Azospira inquinata: one gene and its partner. The protein of the gene in region 2 binds, or shares a complex with, the protein of the main gene of each other region. Links are inferred from orthologs where the notes say so. Each region holds a gene or a part of one and is shown on either strand. Other genes may lie near its edges.

Region 1 (3,507 bases), 1.6 Mb from region 2 along the record:
GGGCCGAAGTGCTGGACCAAAACGACCGGATGGTAGCGGAAGGCAAGATTCCCGCGGTGTACGAACCCATGCTGTTGGGGATCACCAAGGCGTCCTTGTCCACCGATTCCTTCATCTCTGCCGCGTCCTTCCAAGAAACCACCCGAGTGCTGACCGAAGCCGCCATCATGGGCAAGCGGGACGAACTGCGTGGCTTGAAGGAAAACGTCATCGTGGGTCGCCTGATCCCGGCTGGTACCGGCTTGGCTTACCACAATGTGCGTCGTTTCCAAACCGCCGGCCAGGACATGGCTGCAAGCCGTGGTCTGGAAGGGGATGTGGCTCCCGAAGCTCCCGCCGAGACTCCGGTGGAAGCCGACGGTACCGGGCAAAACGACGCGGCTTGACTTTTGACCCGGCGTTGACTTAGGGGTTGTCAACCTCTAAAATCTCGGGTCTTTTCGCGGCATAGGCTAACCATTGCCTATGCTTGTATAAAAAAACCTGACTCGGCGCGGTTCTACCGCGCCGGATCAGTTTCTGGCGGCGCTGGCCGCCGTCTTGAGGATTAGCTATGCCGACCATTAACCAACTCGTGCGCAAGCCGCGCGTCGCTGAAACCCTGAAGAGCAAGGTTCCGGCCCTGGACAAGTGCCCGCAAAAGCGGGGCGTTTGCACCCGGGTCTACACCACCACTCCGAAAAAGCCGAACTCCGCTCTGCGGAAGGTCTGCAAGGTGCGCCTGACCAACGGCTTTGAAGTGATCTCCTACATCGGTGGTGAAGGCCACAATCTGCAGGAGCACTCCGTGGTTCTGATTCGCGGCGGCCGGGTTAAGGACTTGCCGGGTGTGCGTTACCACACCGTGCGTGGTTCTCTGGATACGCAAGGCGTCAAGGACCGGAAGCAATCCCGGTCCAAGTACGGTGCCAAGCGCCCGAAGGCTGCCTAATCCATTAGGTAGCTTTAGTAAGTGGCTGCTCTGCTGGGTAGCCAAGAGCCCCGGGCTATGGGAGTCCGGGGGTCAACTGAATCGTCAATTGAGAGGTTGTTATGCCCCGTCGTCGTGAAGTCCCGAAACGGGATATCCTGCCCGATCCTAAGTTCGGTAGCGTGGATGTCTCCAAGTTCGTTAATGCGGTTATGCAAAGCGGCAAGAAGTCTGTTGCCGAACGCATCGTTTACGGTGCCTTCGATCTGATCTCCGCCAAGGGTGGCAAGGATCCTCTGGAAGTCTTCGCGGCTGCCATCAACAATGTACGCCCCCTGGTGGAAGTGAAGTCCCGCCGGGTTGGTGGTGCCAACTATCAGGTGCCTGTGGAAGTGCGCCCCGCTCGTCGTATGGCTCTGGCCATGCGCTGGCTGAAGGAAGCTGCTCGTAAGCGTTCCGAAAAGTCCATGGGCCAACGTCTGGCTGCCGAAATGCTGGAAGCCTCCGAAAACCGCGGCGGTGCCGTGAAGAAACGGGATGAAGTTCACCGTATGGCCGAAGCCAACAAGGCTTTCGCCCACTACCGTTTCTAATCGTCTTGCGACGCAATTCCCTCTGCGAAGGTTACTAACGTGGCACGTAAAACTCCTATTGAACGGTACCGTAACATCGGTATCAGCGCCCACATCGACGCCGGCAAGACCACCACGACGGAACGCATCCTCTACTACACTGGCGTCAATCACAAGATTGGCGAAGTGCACGATGGCGCGGCCACCATGGACTGGATGGAGCAGGAGCAGGAACGGGGTATTACCATTACCTCCGCTGCCACCACCTGCTTCTGGAAGGGCATGGATATGTCTTTCCCCGAGCACCGCATCAACATCATCGACACCCCGGGGCACGTGGACTTCACTATTGAAGTGGAACGTTCCATGCGTGTTCTGGATGGTGCTTGCATGGTGTACTGTGCTGTGGGTGGCGTTCAGCCCCAGTCTGAAACCGTGTGGCGTCAGGCCAATAAGTACAAAGTGCCCCGTCTGGCCTTCGTGAACAAGATGGACCGCCAAGGTGCGGATTTCTTCAAGGTCTATGACCAAATGAAGACCCGCTTGAAGGGCAATCCTGTGCCTACCGTGATCCCCATCGGTGCCGAAGAAAACTTCGAAGGCGTGGTGGACCTGATTAAGATGAAGGCCATCTATTGGGATGAAGCGTCCCAAGGGATGAAGTTCGAATACCGGGATATCCCGGCTGACCTGCAAGAGTTGGCCCAAACCTGGCGTGAACAAATGCTGGAAGCCGCCGCCGAAGCTTCCGAGGAGCTGATGAATCAGTACCTGGAAAGCGGCGATCTGCCCGAAGCTGACATCATCAAGGGTCTGCGCGCTCGGACGATTGCTTGCGAAATCCAGCCCATGCTCTGCGGTACTGCCTTTAAGAACAAGGGCGTGCAGAAGATGCTGGACGCGGTTATCGAACTCCTGCCGTCCCCGGTGGATATTCCCCCGGTTACGGGCCATGACGACGATGACAAGGAAGCCGAACGTAAGGCTGCCGATGATGAGAAGTTCTCCGCCCTGGCCTTCAAGCTGATGACGGACCCCTACGTAGGTCAACTGACCTTCGTTCGGGTGTACTCCGGCGTGGTGAATTCCGGTGACACGGTTTACAACCCCGTGCGCGGTCGTAAGGAACGGATTGGTCGTCTGCTGCAGATGCACGCCAACAACCGGGTGGAAATCAAGGAAGTGCGCGCTGGCGACATCGCCGCTTTCGTGGGCTTGAAGGAAGTGACCACGGGCGAAACCCTGTGCGATCCGGATGCCATCATCACCCTGGAACGGATGGAATTCCCCGATCCCGTGATTCACGTGGCCGTGGAACCCAAGACCAAGGCTGACCAGGAAAAGATGGGTATCGCCCTGAATCGTCTGGCTCAGGAAGATCCGTCTTTCCGCGTACGTACTGACGAAGAATCCGGTCAAACCATTATTTCCGGGATGGGCGAGCTCCACTTGGAAATTATTGTGGATCGGATGCGCCGGGAATTTGGCGTGGAAGCCAACGTGGGTGCTCCCCAGGTGGCTTACCGGGAATGCATCAAGAAAGCGGTCGAACAGGAAGGCAAGTTCGTCAAGCAGTCTGGTGGTCGCGGTCAGTACGGTCACGTTTGGCTCAAGATCGAGCCCAACGAAGCCGGCAAGGGCTACGAATTCGTGGATGCCATCAAGGGCGGTGTGGTGCCTCGGGAATATATCCCGGCGGTGGACAAGGGGCTGCAAGATGCCATCGGTAGCGGCGTACTGGCCGGCTTCCCGGTGGTGGACGTGAAGTTCACCCTGTTTGACGGTTCCTACCACGACGTGGACTCCAACGAAAACGCTTTCCGTATGGCGGCCTCCATGGCCTTTAAGGAAGGGATGCGTAAGGCGAGCCCCACCCTGCTGGAACCCATGATGGCGGTGGAAGTAGAAACCCCGGAAGAGTACATGGGGAACGTGATGGGTGACCTGTCCGGTCGTCGTGGCATCGTGCAAGGGATGGATGACATCCCCGGCGGGATGAAGGCGATCAAGGCGGAAGTGCCTCTG
Region 2 (16,903 bases):
TGATGGTTTTGATCATTATCAAATCCCGAAAAACGCCTCCCTTTAGAATGGCGAACAAGCGCTAATTTCATGGCCCGATCCATCCCCCAGGGGCGCGGGCCCCACCGTCGGAGGCTTTCCACCATGTTTCAAGAACATCCCGTGGAAGAAATCGGGGCCGGCCAGGTGGCCGACCTGCTCAAAACCATTGCTATTCCCCCTTGTCCCAGTGTGCTCATGGCTCTGTTCTCTGAAGCCCGACAGGACGAGGTGGATTTCATCAAAATCAGCAGTCTCATCAGCGGGGACGTGGGGCTGGCCGCGGCCATGATGAAGACCGCCAATTCCCCCTATTTCGGGTTGCGCCAGAAGGTGCGCAGTGTGCAGCAGGCCACGGCAGTGCTGGGGCTGAAAAATATCCTCAGCGTGGTGTCCGGCCTTTCCCTGCAAAAGGCCCTGACCCCTCCCGGCTTCAATATGGACCGGTTCTGGGAACGCTCCAATCTCCACGCCGTGACCTGCTCCCGGCTGGCCCGGCGCCTGCCCGCCGTGGCGGCGGAAGACGCCTACACCTACGGGCTCTTCCACGATTGCGGCATTCCCCTGCTGATGCAGCGTTTCCCCGAGTACCGCCAGACCCTGGCCCAGGCCAACCAGTCTCCCCGGCCCCTGCCCGAGGTGGAAAACCAGGCCCATGGCACCAATCACGTGGTGGTGGGGGCCATGCTGGGGCACAACTGGCAATTGCCCGAATCCGTGGTCCAGGCCATCCAGTTTCACCATGATCCGGATGTGCTGGATGCCAAGGATGGCCCCTGGTCTCCCGTGGTGCGGCTGCTGGTGGCCCTGTCCCTCCTGGCGGATCACCAGGTGGCCCATTTTCTTGGCTATCCGGACGAAGCGGAATGGCTAGCCCACGGTGTTGCGGCCCTGGACTATCTGGGTTTCGACGAAGAGGAGCTGGACGAAATCCAGCAGGAAGTGGCGGACGACCTGGCGGAAATCCGGGGTTATCGGGGGGAAAACTAGGGCCCGGGCCCCTCTCCCGCCACCCTGGTCAGGGGCCCGGGGAGGGAGGACAATGGCGGCCTTTTTTGGGAGCCTAATGCCATGACGATTCGTTTCCCGGTGCGGGGGAATCACATCCAGCTGGATCAACTGCTGAAGGCCGCTGGCCTGTGCGATTCCGGCGGTGCCGCCCATGCGGCGGTGGAAGCGGGGGAAGTGCTGGTGGATGGGGCGCTGGAACGGCGCAAGCGGGCCAAACTCCATCCCGGTCAGCAGGTGGAATTCGGCGGGCAAACCGTGGAACTGGTGGCCGAAGCCTGAGGGGCCAACTTGGGGGGGCTTGAGCTAGTCCTCCGTTGGGCCCCATTTTTCTGGGGCTTTTAGGCCGGTGTTTTTGCGCCCCTGAGACTCTGGCTGTGTGGGGGCCGGGGATCATCCTGTTTCCTGTTGCTGGTAAGAGGGCTCTCACCTCTGCTAATCCGGCTTTTTCCCCTGGGAGTTTCTTCCCCAGGGCTACCGTCTTTTCTTCCTGCCTGAGCCTTAGATTTAGCCCAGTTGCAGGGCGCTTTCCGCCCAACTCAGGGCCGCCTGGTTCAGGGCATTCAGATCCCCCTCCAATCCCAATTTTTCCGCCCAGCTCCGGGCCTGGGGGCCGAGGCCCCGTTCCAGGGCTAAGGTCAGGGCCAGGTAGGGGGCGTAGGGGCCTTCGCTCCGGAGGAGTACGGACCGTACTTCTTCCGCCAGATGGAGCCGGGCCAGCACCTTGTCCATGGGCTGGTTGAGGAGCACGTCAAAGAGGGAGAGCAGGCCCACCAGGAACAGCTCCTCGCATTCCTGCCGGGGGCGGCGGCCTTCGTCCAAAGTTTCCATGAAACGGGCCCGGGTCAGGGCGATTTCCAGCAGGGCCTCATCCCGATCCCGGGTCTGGCCGGTGCGGAACATGGCCACGGTGAGCCAGCGGTAGAGCCGTTCCCGGCCCAGGACCAAGATGGCCTGCTCCAGGCTGGCTACCGGGGTAACCAGCCCGGCGGCGGGGGAATTGGCCAGGCGCAGCAAATGGAGGGCCACCCCCGGATCTTTCTTTGCCGCCTCCCCCAGGGCGGATAAATCCGCTTCCTGGCGCAGCTGGTTGAGCATTTCGATGAGCACCAGGCGGGATTCGTTGAGCCTTTCCCCCTTTTCTTCCTCATCCGGGGCCGTGGCGAAGGGGCCCAGGCAGTAGGTGAAGCCCAGGGCCCCGCAAAGCCGCCGTTCCGGCCAGGAGGGGACCCCACTGGCGATCAGGGTGAGGTGGGGATGGCGCTGGCCCAGTCCCCGGGCCAGGCGCTCGAACTGGGACAGGGTGTAATTCTCCAGGCTGAGCAGGGCGCCGAAGGCAGCATCCAGCAGGGGCGCCAGCTCCGGGTCCAGACTGAGGCCAGCTAGAGCCACCCGGCGCCCGGCTTCCTTAGCCTGGGTGAGGCTTTGCAGCAGCGCCTCCGGTAGGCGGCCGCTCTGGCGTAAATCCAGAAGATAGAGGGTGTGGGGGCCATCCAGAAGGGCCAGCCGTTCATCGGCCAGGAGGGCGGGGCTGACCGGCACCAGGGCCAAGCGGCGCTGGGCGAAGCCGGGGATGCCCCCATCCACCAGGGTCTGGATCAGATCCCCTGAGACCTCTTCCCCTCCTGCCGTGGTCCTGGCTTGGCTCCGGAAGAGGTAACCGCACAGCCGGTTTTTGCCATCCAGGATTTCTTCCCGGGTAAGCCATTGTTCGGCCTGCTGGCGGCGCACCAGGGCCTCCGGCAGGGGCGCCGGGACGGGCGTGGTTGGGGGCGCCGAAGGGGGCGGCGGAGAAATTTGGGGTGCAGAAGACTGTCCCAAAAAACGGGAAAACAGGGAGCTAAAACTCATGGCGGTCGTGGCGTAAGAACCCCGTCATTCAAAGATGACTTGTGGGGCAAAACTAATTATGACCTTTAGCCTACCCGTTCTCCGTCCCGGTGGACAAGGGATTGGTGCCTATTTTGTACATTTTTACGTCGGGCCCGGACCGGAGGTGGGGATAAACCGCCCTTATGCACATTTCCCTGGAGTAAAGCTGTGGAAAAACTTTGCATAAGTGGTGCAACGGTATGATTTTGTGCGGTGTTTTTTGTCTGCTTAAAAAATAGGCAGGGCGGGAGGCAAGGGGGAGAAAGCCTCGGGGAAAAACCGGCACCACAAGCGCCCCGATGGTGGGGAAAGCCCCCAGGCCCTCTGAACCTCTTGAGGCTACTGAGAAACCTGAGATGCTTGGGTCGCCCGCGCCCCAAACTCAGCCCAGGGCCGCCCGGGCGGCGGCTAGTCCGTTGCGCACCGCCCCTTCCAGGGTGGCCGGGTAGCCATTGTCCACATAGTCTCCGGCGAGGAAAAAGCCGGTCCAGGGCGTGGCGGTGCCAGGCCGTTCCAGGCCGGGGGTGCAGCTGAAGGTGGCCCGGGCTTCCCGCACCAGCTGGTGCCAGTGGGGGGGCGGCAGGGGACGGCCCAGGGCTGTCTGGATTTCCCCGTGGAGGGCGGTAGCCAGCGCCGAAGCGTTGCAGGCTTCCCAAGGGCCGTGGGCGCTGAGAACACAGGCCAGAAGGCCCGGGGTACCGGTCAGGCCCCGATCAAACACCCATTGACCCAGGGGGCCGGCCAGGGCCAGTAGGGGCCAGGGCAGGGCGGTATCCGGGGGATAGGCCAGATAACAGGTGGCGATGGGCTGATAGGTGAGGCCTTGAAGGCTGGCGAGCAGCCTGGTCTGGGCGGGGGAAGTGGTGGGGGCGGCCTGGGGCAGGAGCGGGGCCGCGTGTTGGGGCGCCACCGCTAGAATCACCCGGTCATGGCGTCGGCTTTGCCCCTCCGGTAACTGGAGTTGCCAGCCTTCCGCGACCGGATGAATGGCCTGGATGCGGCAGCCCAGGCGGACTTCCTGACCCCGTTGGCGGAGCCAGTCCAGGGCCGGGTCCGGCAACAGGGCCCCCAGATGGCGGGTGGCTAGCACTAGATCGGTGGCGGCCCGGCCGCCCCCTAGGCTGTCTTGCAGCACCCGGGCGAAGACCTGGGCCGAGGCTCGTTCCGCCGGGGTGTTGAGGGCTGCCAGACAAAGGGGCTGCCAGAAACTGGTTTGCAGGTGGGGAGGCTGGTGCTGCTGGTCCAGCAACTGGGTGACCGGCATATCCTGCTCCAGCCGGTAAGCCTGGCGTTGCAGGTGAGCCATGAAGGTGGCAGCGGCCAGCTTGTCCCGAATACCCAAGCCCCGGGCCGCCATCAGGCCCCAGGCCAGATGCAGAGGGGCGGGGAGGCGGGGCAGGGCGAGGCGGAAATGGGGGGGCTGGGCCAGGACCAGGGGGCGGCGCTCCAGGTGCCGGTCGCCCCCCACCCGGGCCAGCAGCTCCAGGGTTGCCGTGTAGGCCCCCAGCATCAGGTGGGAACCGTTGTCCAGCGCCAATCCCCGGATGTCTGCCCGGCGCGCCCGGCCGCCCGCCAGGGGGGCAGCCTCGTAAAGGCTTACCCTCTGTCCGGCTTGGGTTAATTCCAAGGCGGCGGCCAGACCGGACCAGCCGGCGCCGATAATGGCGACGCTTTTCCCGGCCCCCAGGCTGGGAGGGGCGGACATCGGGTTTGCCTCCATGGCCAGCCCGGGCCTAGCCCTGGAGCCAGGCCTTGAGGGCCAGCCACAGCTTGCGGGGAGGCGGCAGGGAAATGCGGTGGGTGAGCACCAGGCCCGGCTCCTCCGCCACCATCTCCAGCAACTCCCGGTAGATGGCCGCCATCATCAGGCCGGGGCGTTGATTGCGCCGGTCTTCCCCTGGCAGAGCGGCCAGGGCCTGGGCGTAATAGCCCCGGGCCCGGTCAATCTGGAAGGCCATGAGTTGGTCGAAATTTTCGGAACGGCGGGAATGGAGAATGTCCGCGGCGGGCACGTTAAAACGCTGTAGGTCTTCCATGGGCAGGTAGATACGGCCCCGCCGGGCATCATCCCCCACGTCCCGGATAATGTTGGTGAGCTGGAAGGCCAGGCCCAGATCGTGGGCGTACTGGCGAGTCTGGCGATTTTTATAGCCGAAAACTTCCGCCGCCAGCAGACCCACCACGCTGGCTACCCGGTAGCAGTAGAGCTGGAGGGCCTTGAAGTCCGGGTAGCGGGCCTGGTGCAGGTCCATGTCCATGCCGTCCACAATTTCCAACAGCAATTCCTTGGGGAGGGGAAAACGGGGCAGCAGGGCTTGCAGGGCCTGGGCGACCGGGTGCTGGGCTTCCCCGGCATAGAGCCGTTCCAGCTCCTGGCGCCACCAGGTGAGCTTGGCGGCGGCTACCTGGGGGTCCTGGCAGTCGTCCACCACATCGTCCACCTCCCGGCAGAAGGCGTAGAGGGCGGTCATGGCCCGGCGTTTATCCCGGGGCAGAATGCGGAAACTGGCGGTGAAGCTGGAGCCGCTGGCGGCGGTGCGGTCGCGGCAGTATTGATCAGGGGTCATGGGCGGTAAGGGCGCCAGCCCAGGAGGGCGGCGAGGGCAATGAGAAGCCAGTCCGGTAGGGCCAGGGTGGGGCGGTGGTGGAACACATCGCCTTGAACGCGGCGAATTTTACTCAGAATCCGCAGTCCGCCGTGGACCGTGAAGCGGATTTCCCAGCCGAAGCGGCCCGGCAGGCGGCGGCACAGGGCAGCGCCTGCCTCCATCAGTTCCCGGGCCCGGCTGACTTCAAAGTCCATGAGTTGGATGAAGGCTTGGTCTGTCAGCCCCTTGGCCAGGTGCTCCGGGGTCACGGCGTAGCGCTCCATGTCTTCCTGGGGGAGATAAATCCGGCCTTTTTCCCAATCCACTGCCACATCCTGCCAAAAATTGATGAGTTGGAGGGCGGTGCAGATTTTATCGCTGTCCGCCAGATTGGCCGGGGTGGCTCGACCGAACAGGTGGAGCAGGAGGCGGCCCACCGGGTTGGCGGAGCGGCGGCAGTAATCCAGCAGGTCGCTGTAGGTGGAGTAGCACTTCACCGTCACGTCCTGGGCGAAGGCGGAGAGTAAATCCCGGAAAAGGGCCAGGGGTAGGGCATGGACGGCGATGATGGGGGCCAGGGCTTGGAACAGGGGAGTCTGGGGCGTTTTTCCGGCTTCGATCAGGTCCAGTTCCGCCCCGTAGGCGGCCAGGGCCGCCAGACGGGCTTCCGGAGCTTGATCTCCTTCATCCGCCAGATCGTCCGCGCTACGGGCGAAGCGGTAGAGGATTTCCACCGGCTTACGCAGATGGGGGGGCAGCAGCAGGGAGGCGACGGGGAAATTTTCGTAATGATCGACGGGCATGGGGGCCGGAAAAAGCTGGCGCCTTCTGTTGGAAACCGCTTCCGGATAACGGTCCAGGCGCTTGTCATGAAATCAGGGTGGGGCGGGGGATGCCTCCCCCCGGGCCGGGAACCCTGCCAGGGGCTGGCCGGGAGAGGGCATCCGGAGGCTTACAGTATAGGGGCTTCTCGGGTAAAATGCGCCGTTTCAGCGAAAGTGGCGGAATTGGTAGACGCACTGGATTTAGGTTCCAGCGCCGCAAGGCGTGGGGGTTCGAGTCCCCCCTTTCGCACCACCATCGGGTAGCGGCATCCAGCCGCAGTCGTCACTAAGGAAAACGCATGCAAGAAAATACGCAAGCTTCCAGCGCGCTGGAACGCCGCCTGGATTTGTCCGTCGCCATCGCCGATCTGGATAAAGAAACTGACGTGCGCTTAAAGCGCATGTCCAAGAAGGTCAAAATGCCTGGCTTCCGTCCCGGCAAGGTGCCCTTCAACATCCTCAAGCAACAATACGGCGCTGAAGCCCGGCATGAAGCCCTGGCCGAAGCTCTGGACAAGGCCTTTGGCGAAGCCGTGACGGCGCAAAAGCTACGGGTGGCCGGTTATCCCAGCATCGAACCCAAGCAGGCTTCCAGCGAAACCCACATGGAGTTCTCCGCCGTGTTCGAGGTTTACCCGGAAATCACCCTGGGTGACGTGTCCGTCTCCGAAATCGAACGGCCCACCTATACCGTGGGTGCCGCCGAAGTGGACAAGACCCTGGATATTCTGCGCAAGCAACGGGTGAAGTTTGAAAAGGCCGACCGGGCTGCCGCCAAGGGCGACCGGGTGGTGATCGACTTCCTGGGTAAGAAGGACGGGGAAGCTTTCCAAGGCGGACAAGCCAACGATTACCCCTTCGTCCTGGGCGAAGGCATGATGCTGGCTGATTTCGAAACCAATGTGGAAGGCTTGAAGGCTGGCGAAGCCAAGACCTTCGACATGACTTTCCCCGCCGATTACTTCTCCAAGGATCTGGCCGGCCAAGCGGTGCAATTTGAAATCACCGTCAAGGAAGTGCAAGCCCCGGTGCTGCCCGAAGTCAATGAGGAATTCGCCAAGCTGATGGGCATTGGGGACGGTGACGTGGCCAAGATGCGGGCCGAAATCGAAACCAACCTGAGCCGGGAAGTGAAGAAGCGCCTGCAAGCCAAGACCAAGGACCAGGTCATGGAAGCCCTGCTCAAGGTTAATCCGGTGGAAGTGCCCAACGCTTTGGTCAGCGCCGAAGTGGAACGGCTGATGCAAGCTGCCAAGGCCGATATGGAAGCCCGGGGCTTCAAGGGCCAGGATCTGCCGGTGAAGCCCGAATGGTTCACCGAACAGGCCAAGCGCCGCGTGACCCTGGGTCTGGTTCTGTCCGAACTGGTGAAGAGCGAAAATCTCTACGCCACCAAGGAACAGATCAAGGTCCTGGTAGACGAAGCCGCCCAATCCTACGAGAATCCTGAAGAAGTGTCCCGCTGGTACTACGCTCAACCCCAACGCCTGGCCGAAGTGGAAGCCGTGGTGGTGGAAAATAATGTGGTGGATTGGGTGCTCGGCAAGGCGAAGGTGACGGATAAGACCGCCGACTTCGACGAACTGATGAGCCGTCGGGCCTAAAAGATAAAAGTCATTGTCCCAACCTTTTCCTTTTCCAACAGAGGGAGCAGGCATGAAGATTGAAAACGGAAGCCAATGGGCGCCCCAAGGCCTGGGGCTGGTTCCCATGGTGGTCGAACAAAGTGGTCGCGGCGAACGCGCCTACGACATCTATTCACGTCTGCTCAAGGAGCGGGTGGTTTTTCTCGTCGGTCCGGTGACCGACGAGACGGCCAATCTGGTGGTGGCCCAGCTCCTGTTCCTGGAAGCGGAAAATCCGGACAAGGATATTTATCTCTACATCAACTCCCCCGGGGGCGTGGTGACTGCGGGTATGTCCATCTACGACACCATGCAGTTCATCAAGCCAGACGTCTCCACCCTGTGTCTTGGGCAGGCGGCGTCCATGGGGGCGTTTTTGCTGAATGCGGGGGCCAAGGGCAAGCGGTTTGCCCTGCCCAACTCCCGCATCATGATTCACCAGCCTCTGGGCGGATTCCAGGGGCAGGCGTCGGACATTGAAATCCACGCCAAGGAAATCCTCTCCCTGCGGGCTAAGTTGAACAAGTTGATGGCTTTGCATTCCGGCCAATCCGTGGAAAACATCGAAAAGGATACGGACCGGGATAATTTTCTTTCCGCCGATGAGGCGGCAGAATATGGCCTGATCGACAAAGTGCTGTCCAGCCGCCAGGACGTGGCGGAGGCCAAATAAGCGGAGTGCCCCCGAGATGACGGAGAAGAAATCCGGAAGTAGCGAAAAACTGCTCTATTGCTCGTTTTGCGGCAAGAGCCAGCATGAGGTGAAAAAGCTGATTGCCGGTCCTTCCGTGTTCATCTGCGACGAATGCATTGAGCTGTGCAATGACATCATCCGCGACGAAATCGCTGCGGGTGAGGGTGGCCTGAAAGGCACCAAGGAAGACCTGCCCACCCCCAAGGAAATTTGCGCCATCCTGGACCAGTACGTGATCGGTCAGGAACCGGCGAAGAAAATTCTTTCCGTGGCGGTGTACAACCATTACAAGCGTCTGCGCCATCACGGCAAGAGTGATGATGTGGAGCTGGCCAAGAGCAACATTCTGCTCATCGGTCCCACCGGCTCGGGCAAGACCCTGCTGGCCCAGACCATGGCCCGTCTGCTTAACGTACCTTTTGTCATGGCCGATGCCACCACCCTCACCGAAGCCGGTTATGTGGGGGAGGATGTGGAAAACATCATTCAGAAGCTGTTGCAAAAGTGCGATTACGATGTGGAAAAGGCCCAGCAGGGCATTGTCTACATCGACGAAATCGACAAAATTTCTCGCAAGTCCGACAACCCGTCCATTACCCGGGATGTGTCCGGGGAAGGGGTGCAGCAGGCCCTGCTCAAGCTCATTGAGGGGACGGTGGCCTCCGTACCGCCCCAGGGCGGGCGCAAGCATCCCAACCAGGACTTCGTCCAGGTGGATACCACCAATATCCTGTTCGTCTGCGGCGGTGCCTTCGACGGTCTGGAAAAGGTCATCCGCAACCGTTCCCAAAAGGGTGGTATCGGTTTTGGCGCCCAGGTGAAGAGCCAGGACGACAAGAAGGACGTGGGACTGGTGCTGCGGGGGGTGGAGCCGGAAGATTTGATCAAATTCGGCCTCATTCCCGAATTCGTCGGTCGTCTGCCCGTGGTGGCGACCCTGGAAGAGCTGTCGGAAGCGGCCCTGGTGCAAATCCTGATCGAGCCCAAGAACGCCCTGATCAAGCAGTACCAAAAGCTCTTCGCCATGGAAGGAGTGGAACTGGAAGTCCGGCCTGCCGCCCTTTCCGCCATTGCCAAGAAGGCCCTGGAACGGAAGACGGGGGCCCGGGGCCTGCGTTCTATCCTGGAAGGGGTGCTTCTGGACACCATGTATGAACTGCCTGGGATGGAAAATGTCTCCAAGGTAGTGATCGACGAAAACACCATTGCCGGTGATGCCAAGCCGATTCTGATCTACGCTGATCAACCCAAGGTTTCTGGCTCCAACTGATCTGCATTCCCGGGCCGTTTTACGGCCCGGGCTTGAAGAATCCTCCTGCGTCCCCATTTACGGGGCACTGCACTCCTGAAGGCTTCGCCATGTCCCCTATTACCCTTTTGCCGTCCCAGCCGGTGGAATTGCCCCTGTTGCCTCTGCGCGACGTGGTGGTCTTCCCCCACATGGTTATTCCCCTGTTCGTGGGGCGTCCAAAATCCATCAAAGCTCTGGAAACCGCCATGGAAAGCGGCAAGAGCATTCTGCTGGTGGCCCAGAAGTCGGCCGCCAAGGATGATCCCTTGCCCGAGGATTTGTACGACATTGGCTGCATCGCCAATATCCTGCAAATGCTCAAGCTGCCCGACGGTACCGTGAAGGTGCTGGTGGAAGGCACCCAGCGGGCCCATCTGGATGGGGTGGATAACCAACCTGAGCAGTTTTTTGCCACCGCCACCCCGGTGGCCGGGGAAGATGCGCCCAACCACGAGGTGGAGGCCATGCGCCGGGCGGTCATTACCCAGTTTGACCAGTACGTCAAACTGAACAAGAAAATCCCCCCGGAAATCCTGACCTCCATCGCCGGTATCGAAGAAGCGGGCCGGCTGGCAGACACCATTGCCGCCCATCTGCCCCTCAAGTTGGAGCAGAAGCAGGACATTCTGGAAATGTTCGATGTGAAATCCCGCATCGAGCGCCTGCTCACCCAGCTGGAAGCGGAAATTGACATCCTGCAGGTGGAAAAGCGTATCCGTGGCCGGGTTAAACGGCAGATGGAAAAGAGCCAGCGGGAGTACTACCTGAACGAACAGGTCAAGGCTATCCAGAAGGAGCTGGGGGAAGGGGAGGAGTGGGCGGATCTGGAGGAAATGGAAGCCAAGATCAAGTCCGCCGGCCTGACCAAGGAAGCCGCGGCCAAGGTCCAGTCCGAGCTGAAAAAGCTCAAGCTCATGTCCCCCATGTCGGCGGAAGCCACGGTGGTGCGCAACTACATCGAAACCGTGCTGGGCCTGCCCTGGAAAAAGAAAACCCGGGTTTCCAAGGACCTGGCGGAAGCAGAAAAGACCCTGGATAAGGACCACTGGGGCCTGGAAAAGGTTAAGGAACGGATTATCGAATATCTGGCCGTGCAACAGCGGGTGGATAAGCTGAAGGCTCCCATCCTCTGCCTGGTGGGGCCTCCCGGGGTGGGCAAGACCTCCCTGGGCCAGTCCATTGCCAAGGCCACCAACCGCAAGTTCGTGCGCATGAGCCTGGGCGGGGTGCGGGACGAGGCTGAGGTGCGGGGGCACCGGCGCACCTATATCGGTTCCATGCCCGGCAAGATTCTCCAGAACATGACCAAGGTGGGGGTGAAGAATCCCCTGTTCCTCCTGGATGAAGTGGACAAGATGGGCCAGGACTTCCGGGGCGATCCTTCTTCTGCCCTGCTGGAAGTGCTGGACCCGGAACAGAATTCCACCTTTGTGGACCACTATGTGGAAGTGGAATTTGACCTGTCCGAGGTCATGTTCGTTGCTACGGCCAATACCCTGAATATCCCCGCTCCCCTGCTGGATCGGATGGAATTGATCCGTCTTTCCGGCTACACGGAGGATGAAAAGGTCAATATCGCCCAGCGTTATCTGCTCCCCAAGCAGATGAAAAACAACGGTCTGAAGAAGACCGAGCTGGCGGTGGCGGAAAGTGCCCTGCGGGACATCGTGCGCTACTACACCCGGGAAGCCGGGGTGCGGAGCCTGGAGCGGGAAATTTCCAAGATCTGCCGGAAGGTGGTGAAGACCCTGCTGCTGAAGAAAACTACCACCAAGGTGGCGGTTTCTTCCCGCAACCTGGACAAATATCTGGGGGTGCGGCGCTTTACCTACGGCATGGCGGAGAAAGAAAACCAGGTCGGCCAGGTGACCGGTCTGGCCTGGACCGAGGTGGGCGGCGAATTGCTCACCATCGAAACCGTGGCGTTGCCCGGCAAGGGCAAGACCATTACCACCGGTCAGCTGGGTGAGGTGATGCAGGAATCCATCCAGGCGGCCCTGTCCGTGGTGCGTAAGCGCTCCCATGCCCTGGGGATTGAGGACGACTTCTATCAAAAGAACGACATCCACATTCACTTGCCGGAAGGGGCTATTCCCAAGGATGGACCGTCCGCCGGTATCGCCATCAGCACCGCCCTGGTCTCCGTACTGACCGGCATTCCAGTGCGTTGCGACGTGGCCATGACCGGGGAAATCACCCTGCGGGGCGAAGTGCTGCCCATCGGTGGTTTGAAGGAAAAACTCCTGGCTGCGGTCCGGGGGGGCTTGCGCACGGCCTTGATTCCAGAGGAAAACGTTAAGGATTTGGCGGAAATTCCCGATAGCGTGAAAAATCGCATCGAAATAGTACCTGTTCGCTGGATTGATCAGGTGCTGGCCCGCGCCCTTGAACGCGCTCCGGAACCTCTGCCTGATGTGAAAGCAGAAGCAACCCCAGTTGCTCCTGTGGCGGAGGAAAATGCCGGATCGTCCCTGACCACCCATTGATGGGACTGGGGATGCCGGCACTAAACCGCCGGCATCCCCTCAGGCTTTGCCTGATGTTCCGTAAGCCCTTGAAAAACCGCTTGACACCGTAAAAAACCGCTTGCTATAAAAGTGCGTACAGGATTTCCTGTATCTACTTAATGTAAGGGGGCTTACGTGAATAAATCAGAACTGATCGATCAGATTGCCAAATCTGCCGATATTTCCAAAGCTGCGGCCGGGCGTGCGCTGGATGCCACTATCACGGCGGTGAAGGGAACTCTGAAAAAAGGGGGGCTGGTGACCCTGGTGGGCTTTGGTACTTTCTATGTGGGGAAACGGGCGGCCCGTACCGGGCGTAATCCCCGTACCGGCGCTTCCATCAAGATTAAATCTGCCAAGGTGCCTAAGTTCCGGGCTGGTAAAGCGCTGAAGGATGCGGTAAACTAGCCGACTCTTTCGGAGCTGGGTAAGACCCTCCGATGCCGGGTGCTTAGCTCAGTTGGTAGAGCGTCGCCCTTACAAGGCGAATGTCGGGGGTTCGAACCCCTCAGCACCCACCAAGACACGTGGGTTAAAAAGGGGCTTGGAGCGATCCAAGCCCCTTTTTGCATTTCTGCCTAGCCATACCCGTCCCAATTGTTTCCTCCGGGAAGTTTGTACCCCTCATTCCTTGACACCCATGGGGGAAACCCCGAGAATTTTCCAGTTTTACCGGACCGCCCGGGGAAAATTTGCTGGGATTCCTCCTGCATTTCCCCTCCGGCTCGGCTTTGCCCGGTTTTTTCGGGGCCGGTTTCCCGATCACTACGCCCGAACCCGTTTCCCTCTTCCAGAATAAATCATCATGTTTGATGCCGTTCGTAACAACAAAAGAATCGTCCAGGGATTCCTGGTCCTGATTACCCTGCCCTTTGCTTTTTGGGGGGTGGATTCCTATGTGCACAACACCGGGGCGGGGAACGACATCGCCAAGGTGGGCAGTGTGAAAATCACCCAGCAGCAGTATCAGGAAGCTTGGCGGGATCAGCAGCAGCGGCTGCGCCAGATGATGGGGGCCAGTTTTGACCCCGCCATGATGGATAGTCCGGAAGCCAAACAGGCGGTGCTCAATTCCCTCATTGACCGGAGCATCCTGTTGCAGGAAGCGGGCAAGAACCGCCTCTCCGCCAGCGATAACATGCTGCGGGATATCATCGCCAAGATTCCGGCGCTGCAAGAAAACGGCCAGTTTTCCATGGCCCGCTACGAGGCGGCCTTGAAGGCCCAGGGCCTGACCCAGGCCGGGTTTGAAGCCCAGATGCGCCAGGACATCACTTTGCAGCAGCTGGCCAGCGCCATCAGCGATACGGGCATGGTTTCGTCGTCCGTGGTGGATGCCCTACTGCGCATCCAGTCGGAAGAGCGGCTGGTGTCCGAGCTGCGTATTCCGGCGGCCCAGTTTGCTGACAAGGTAAAGCCCACGGATGGGGACCTGCAAAAGTACTACGACCAGCACAAGGCGGCCTTCAAGGTGCCGGAAGAACTGCGGGCCGAATACATTCAGCTTTCCCTGGATACCCTGCTGCCCCAGATCAGCGTCAAACCTGAGGATGTGAAGTCCTGGTACGACAGCCATAAGGATCGCTTCCAGCAGCCCGAAGAACGGCGTGCCAGCCATATTGTTATAACAGCGGACGCCAAAGCCTCTCCGGCGGATAAGGCCAAAGCTAAGGCTAAAGCGGAAGCAGTGCTGAAGGAAGTTCAGCAGAACCCGGGCAAGTTTGCCGATATTGCCAAACGGGAGTCCCAGGACCCGGGTTCTGCTGCCAAAGGGGGGGATCTGGGCTTCTTTGCTAAAGGTTCCATGGTTAAGCCCTTTGAAGACGCTGTATTTTCTATGAAAGAAGGCCAACTTTCCGGTCTAGTTCAGTCTGATTATGGTTACCACATCATCAAGCTGACCGGCATCAAGGCCGGCAAGGTGGCGTCCCTGGATGAGGTGAAGGGCCAGATTGAAAACGAACTGAAGAAACAGGAAGCTTCCCGCAAGTTTGCCGAAATGGCTGAGGCCTTCAGTAACACGGTCTATGAACAGGCAGACAGCCTCAAGCCCGCAGCGGACAAGTTCAAGCTCACCGTGCAGCAAAGCGGCTGGCTCACCCGTCAGGCCAACCCGGCCAACGGGGTACTGGGCAATGGCAAGCTCCTGGGGGCCCTGTTTGGTGACGACGCGGTAAAGAACAAGCGCAACACGGATGCGGTGGAAGTGGCCCCCAATACCCTGGTGGCTGCCCGGGTGGTGGAATACAAGCCCGCCTCCATGAAGACCTTCGAGTCCGTCAAGCCCCAGCTGCTGCAAGTGGTGAAAGCCCAGCAAATGGCCGATCTGGCGAAAAAGGCTGGGGAAGCCCAGCTGGCGGCCCTGGAAAAGGGGGAAGGGGCCAAGTCCGGCACCTGGACGCCAGCCCGGGCCATTTCCCGCCTGAACGGCAGCCAAATGGTGCCGCCCCCGGCGCTCCAGGCCATTTTCAAGGCCAAGGTGGCCAAGTTGCCCGCCTACGCTGGCGCCACTTTCCCCAACGGGGTGGGCTACGTGATCTATCGCATCGAAAAGGTTTCTCAGCCGGAAAAGCTGGACGAAACCAAGCGCCAGCAGCTGCATCAGGAATACGCCAATCTTTCTTCCCAGGAAGACTTCGGTGCCTACCTGTCCGCCCTGCGCAGCCGCTACAAGGTGGTGATCAACAAGTCCGCTCTGGACAACGCCAATCGGTGAGCTTCTTCCACCGAGGCCCGAAAAACCCTGCTGCGGCAGGGTTTTTTTATGGCCGGAAGGGGCGTTTTGAGGGGAATTGGGTATGACTTTGGCTAGATGAAATTCTCTTGCGACAGATCAAAATGGCGGAGCTTGGCTCCCGGTAAGGTGTTCCCCGAATTTCCCCGGTCGGGTAGATAAAAGGTGAATGGTGCGTTGCACAAAATCAGCCCGGCTTGTAGTACACTGATCCTCGCCACAATACTGTGGCGTATGGTCTTAGTGCTTCAGTTTGCAGCCTTAATTGCCTTTTGTTGCTTGGATTTAAGGCATGACAAAAGACGGTCCATGTAACCGTCGCCCGCTTTGGCGGGACCCGGCGCCGGATGGCCGGGTGTAGGGTGGAGACGTTGGGTTTGCGTCAAAACTAAGGAGTTTTACCATGCAAGCGTTTCGTTTTCCCAACGGCAGGGTCTTGCCGGTCGATGACAACCATCGCATTTCCACGGTGGTGGAGGTGGAACTGGCGGATTTGTTTGCCCAGTCCGCGCCCCAGGTGCGGGATTTGCTCGCCCAGCGGGCCACCGGTTCGGCCCTGGTGGAAGATGTGGAGTATCGGATTCTCTATGGCCAAGGCGGGGAGCTAGGCTTCCTGGTGGGGGGCAATGTGGCTTCCCTGGCCAAATCCGGGGTGCTCAAGCCGGTCAGCGTGCGGGTCAAGGTGGATTGCGCGACCGTGGGCGGCGTGGAAGAAGGGCTGACCAGCAAGCACGGGGAAGCCACCATGCACCAGCACATGGAGCATCTGGAAGACTTTTACGGCGACATGCTGTAACCGTCACCGGACGAAAAAACGGGGGAAAGCCTTCCCCCGGGATGAGGCGGCGTTTTCCCCAAACGCCGCTTTTTTTGTGCCCGGGTGTTAGGCCCGGGCAAGGGGGCGGCAAGCTGGCTTAAGCCCCCGGATAGCGGTCCCCCAGGGTCGCCTGGCCGTACCAGGCCTGAATGGCGGCCCGGGCTTCCGGAGCGGCTTCTGCTGCTGGGGACCAGGAAGCGTAGTCCGCTTCCGTGAGGGGGCGGTAGGGCCCGTGCTTGACCTCGAAAATAATGCAGCCCGGGTCCAGGGCAATGACTGCATGCCAGGCCCCTGCTTCGTTTTCCACCAGGGCGCAGTCCGTCCCCAGCACGGTGCGGCGCTGCACCGTACCCTGGGCGTCGAAATGGAGCACCAGAAAGCGTCCCCGCAGGGGCAGGAGCAATTCCCAGGTATGGGGGTGCCGGTGGGGGCGCACGTAGGTCCCCGGCTCCATGGCAATGGCTAGGCGCTGAATGGGGTCGTCCAAGGCATCGTGCACGTTCAGGTTGGCCCGCAGGCGGGGGGAAAGCATGGCCTGGTGGGTTAAAGCATCCAATTGTTCCGGATTGAAGGTTTTCAAGGCAAAGACTCCAAAAGAACGGCAAAAAATGAGCTTTCCATTATCTCCCGGGCTGGGGAATGGGGCCAAAGGGAAATATTTTTTTGTTTTTTTTCGGAGAGCCAGGCGTTAGTTGGGGCCAGGAAAAGGGGGAAATTTCCTTGGCATGAAAAAAATCTCACTGATTTATCAGGAAAATTAGTGATCTTTTTGCAAATTTAGGCATTTTGTCCCCTGTTTCACCCCCGCTATGGGCGAAAATGGCCCCGCTGATTAAAATTCACGCTTTACGCCCACTACCCACGAATCGCCATTTTTTATGTCCGAGCGCCTACTTTCTGACTTGATGACCTGGAACATTGTGGA

Evidence for each region.
Region 1: the proteins of tig (region 2) and rpsG are in contact, whole or in part, in a crystal structure (PDB 3GTY), measured with the Thermotoga maritima proteins. The link is inferred for Azospira inquinata from one-to-one orthologs. Residues at the interface, in WP_004081061.1 of Thermotoga maritima: Glu122, Val124, Val129, Leu130, Tyr133, Glu188, Gly259, Ile262, Tyr263, Glu266, Ser270, Glu273, Gln274, Glu277, Arg308, Gln311, Ile312, Ser315, Tyr316, Glu325, Arg329, Arg336, Leu363, Phe366, Trp367, Arg373, Leu377, Arg381, Leu384, Glu387; in WP_004081843.1 of Thermotoga maritima: Lys34, Lys52, Lys55, Glu59, Arg62, Gln63, Glu66, Asn67, Lys69, Val71, Arg95, Ala109, Lys110, Lys111, Gly112, Arg113, Pro114, Glu117, Glu121, Ile124, Ala125, Tyr127, Asn128, Asn129, Thr130, Gly131, Lys135, Asp139, Arg142, Met143.

What each region holds. Positions count from the first base shown.
Region 1 is NZ_CP064782.1:1,164,901-1,168,407, reverse strand. The notes cover bases 1-2,767. They hold rpsG (30S ribosomal protein S7), read left to right. Parts: upstream 1-1,032; coding sequence 1,033-1,503; downstream 1,504-2,767. Other genes in these bases: fusA (elongation factor G), read left to right, coding at 1,543-2,767; rpsL (30S ribosomal protein S12), read left to right, coding at 554-931; rpoC (DNA-directed RNA polymerase subunit beta'), read left to right, coding at 1-386. Outside these bases: more of fusA, read left to right, coding at 2,768-3,507.
Region 2 is NZ_CP064782.1:2,784,538-2,801,440, forward strand. The notes cover bases 5,871-8,761. They hold tig (trigger factor), read left to right. Parts: upstream 5,871-6,609; coding sequence 6,610-7,914; downstream 7,915-8,761. Other genes in these bases: hpnC (squalene synthase HpnC), read right to left, coding at 5,871-6,289; clpP (ATP-dependent Clp endopeptidase proteolytic subunit ClpP), read left to right, coding at 7,967-8,608; clpX (ATP-dependent Clp protease ATP-binding subunit ClpX), read left to right, coding at 8,625-8,761. Also shown: Azoinq_RS12670 (HDOD domain-containing protein), read left to right, coding at 124-1,008; Azoinq_RS12675 (RNA-binding S4 domain-containing protein), read left to right, coding at 1,090-1,308; Azoinq_RS12680 (EAL and HDOD domain-containing protein), read right to left, coding at 1,534-2,877; hydroxysqualene dehydroxylase HpnE, read right to left, coding at 3,281-4,603; presqualene diphosphate synthase HpnD, read right to left, coding at 4,632-5,465; more of hpnC, read right to left, coding at 5,462-5,870; more of clpX, read left to right, coding at 8,762-9,899; lon (endopeptidase La), read left to right, coding at 9,989-12,406; Azoinq_RS12725 (HU family DNA-binding protein), read left to right, coding at 12,563-12,835; Azoinq_RS12735 (SurA N-terminal domain-containing protein), read left to right, coding at 13,233-15,143; Azoinq_RS12740 (hypothetical protein), read left to right, coding at 15,565-15,957; Azoinq_RS12745 (WbuC family cupin fold metalloprotein), read right to left, coding at 16,076-16,558; Azoinq_RS12750 (EAL domain-containing protein), read left to right, coding at 16,857-16,903. UniProt on the Bacillus subtilis protein: Involved in protein export. Acts as a chaperone by maintaining the newly synthesized protein in an open conformation. Functions as a peptidyl-prolyl cis-trans isomerase.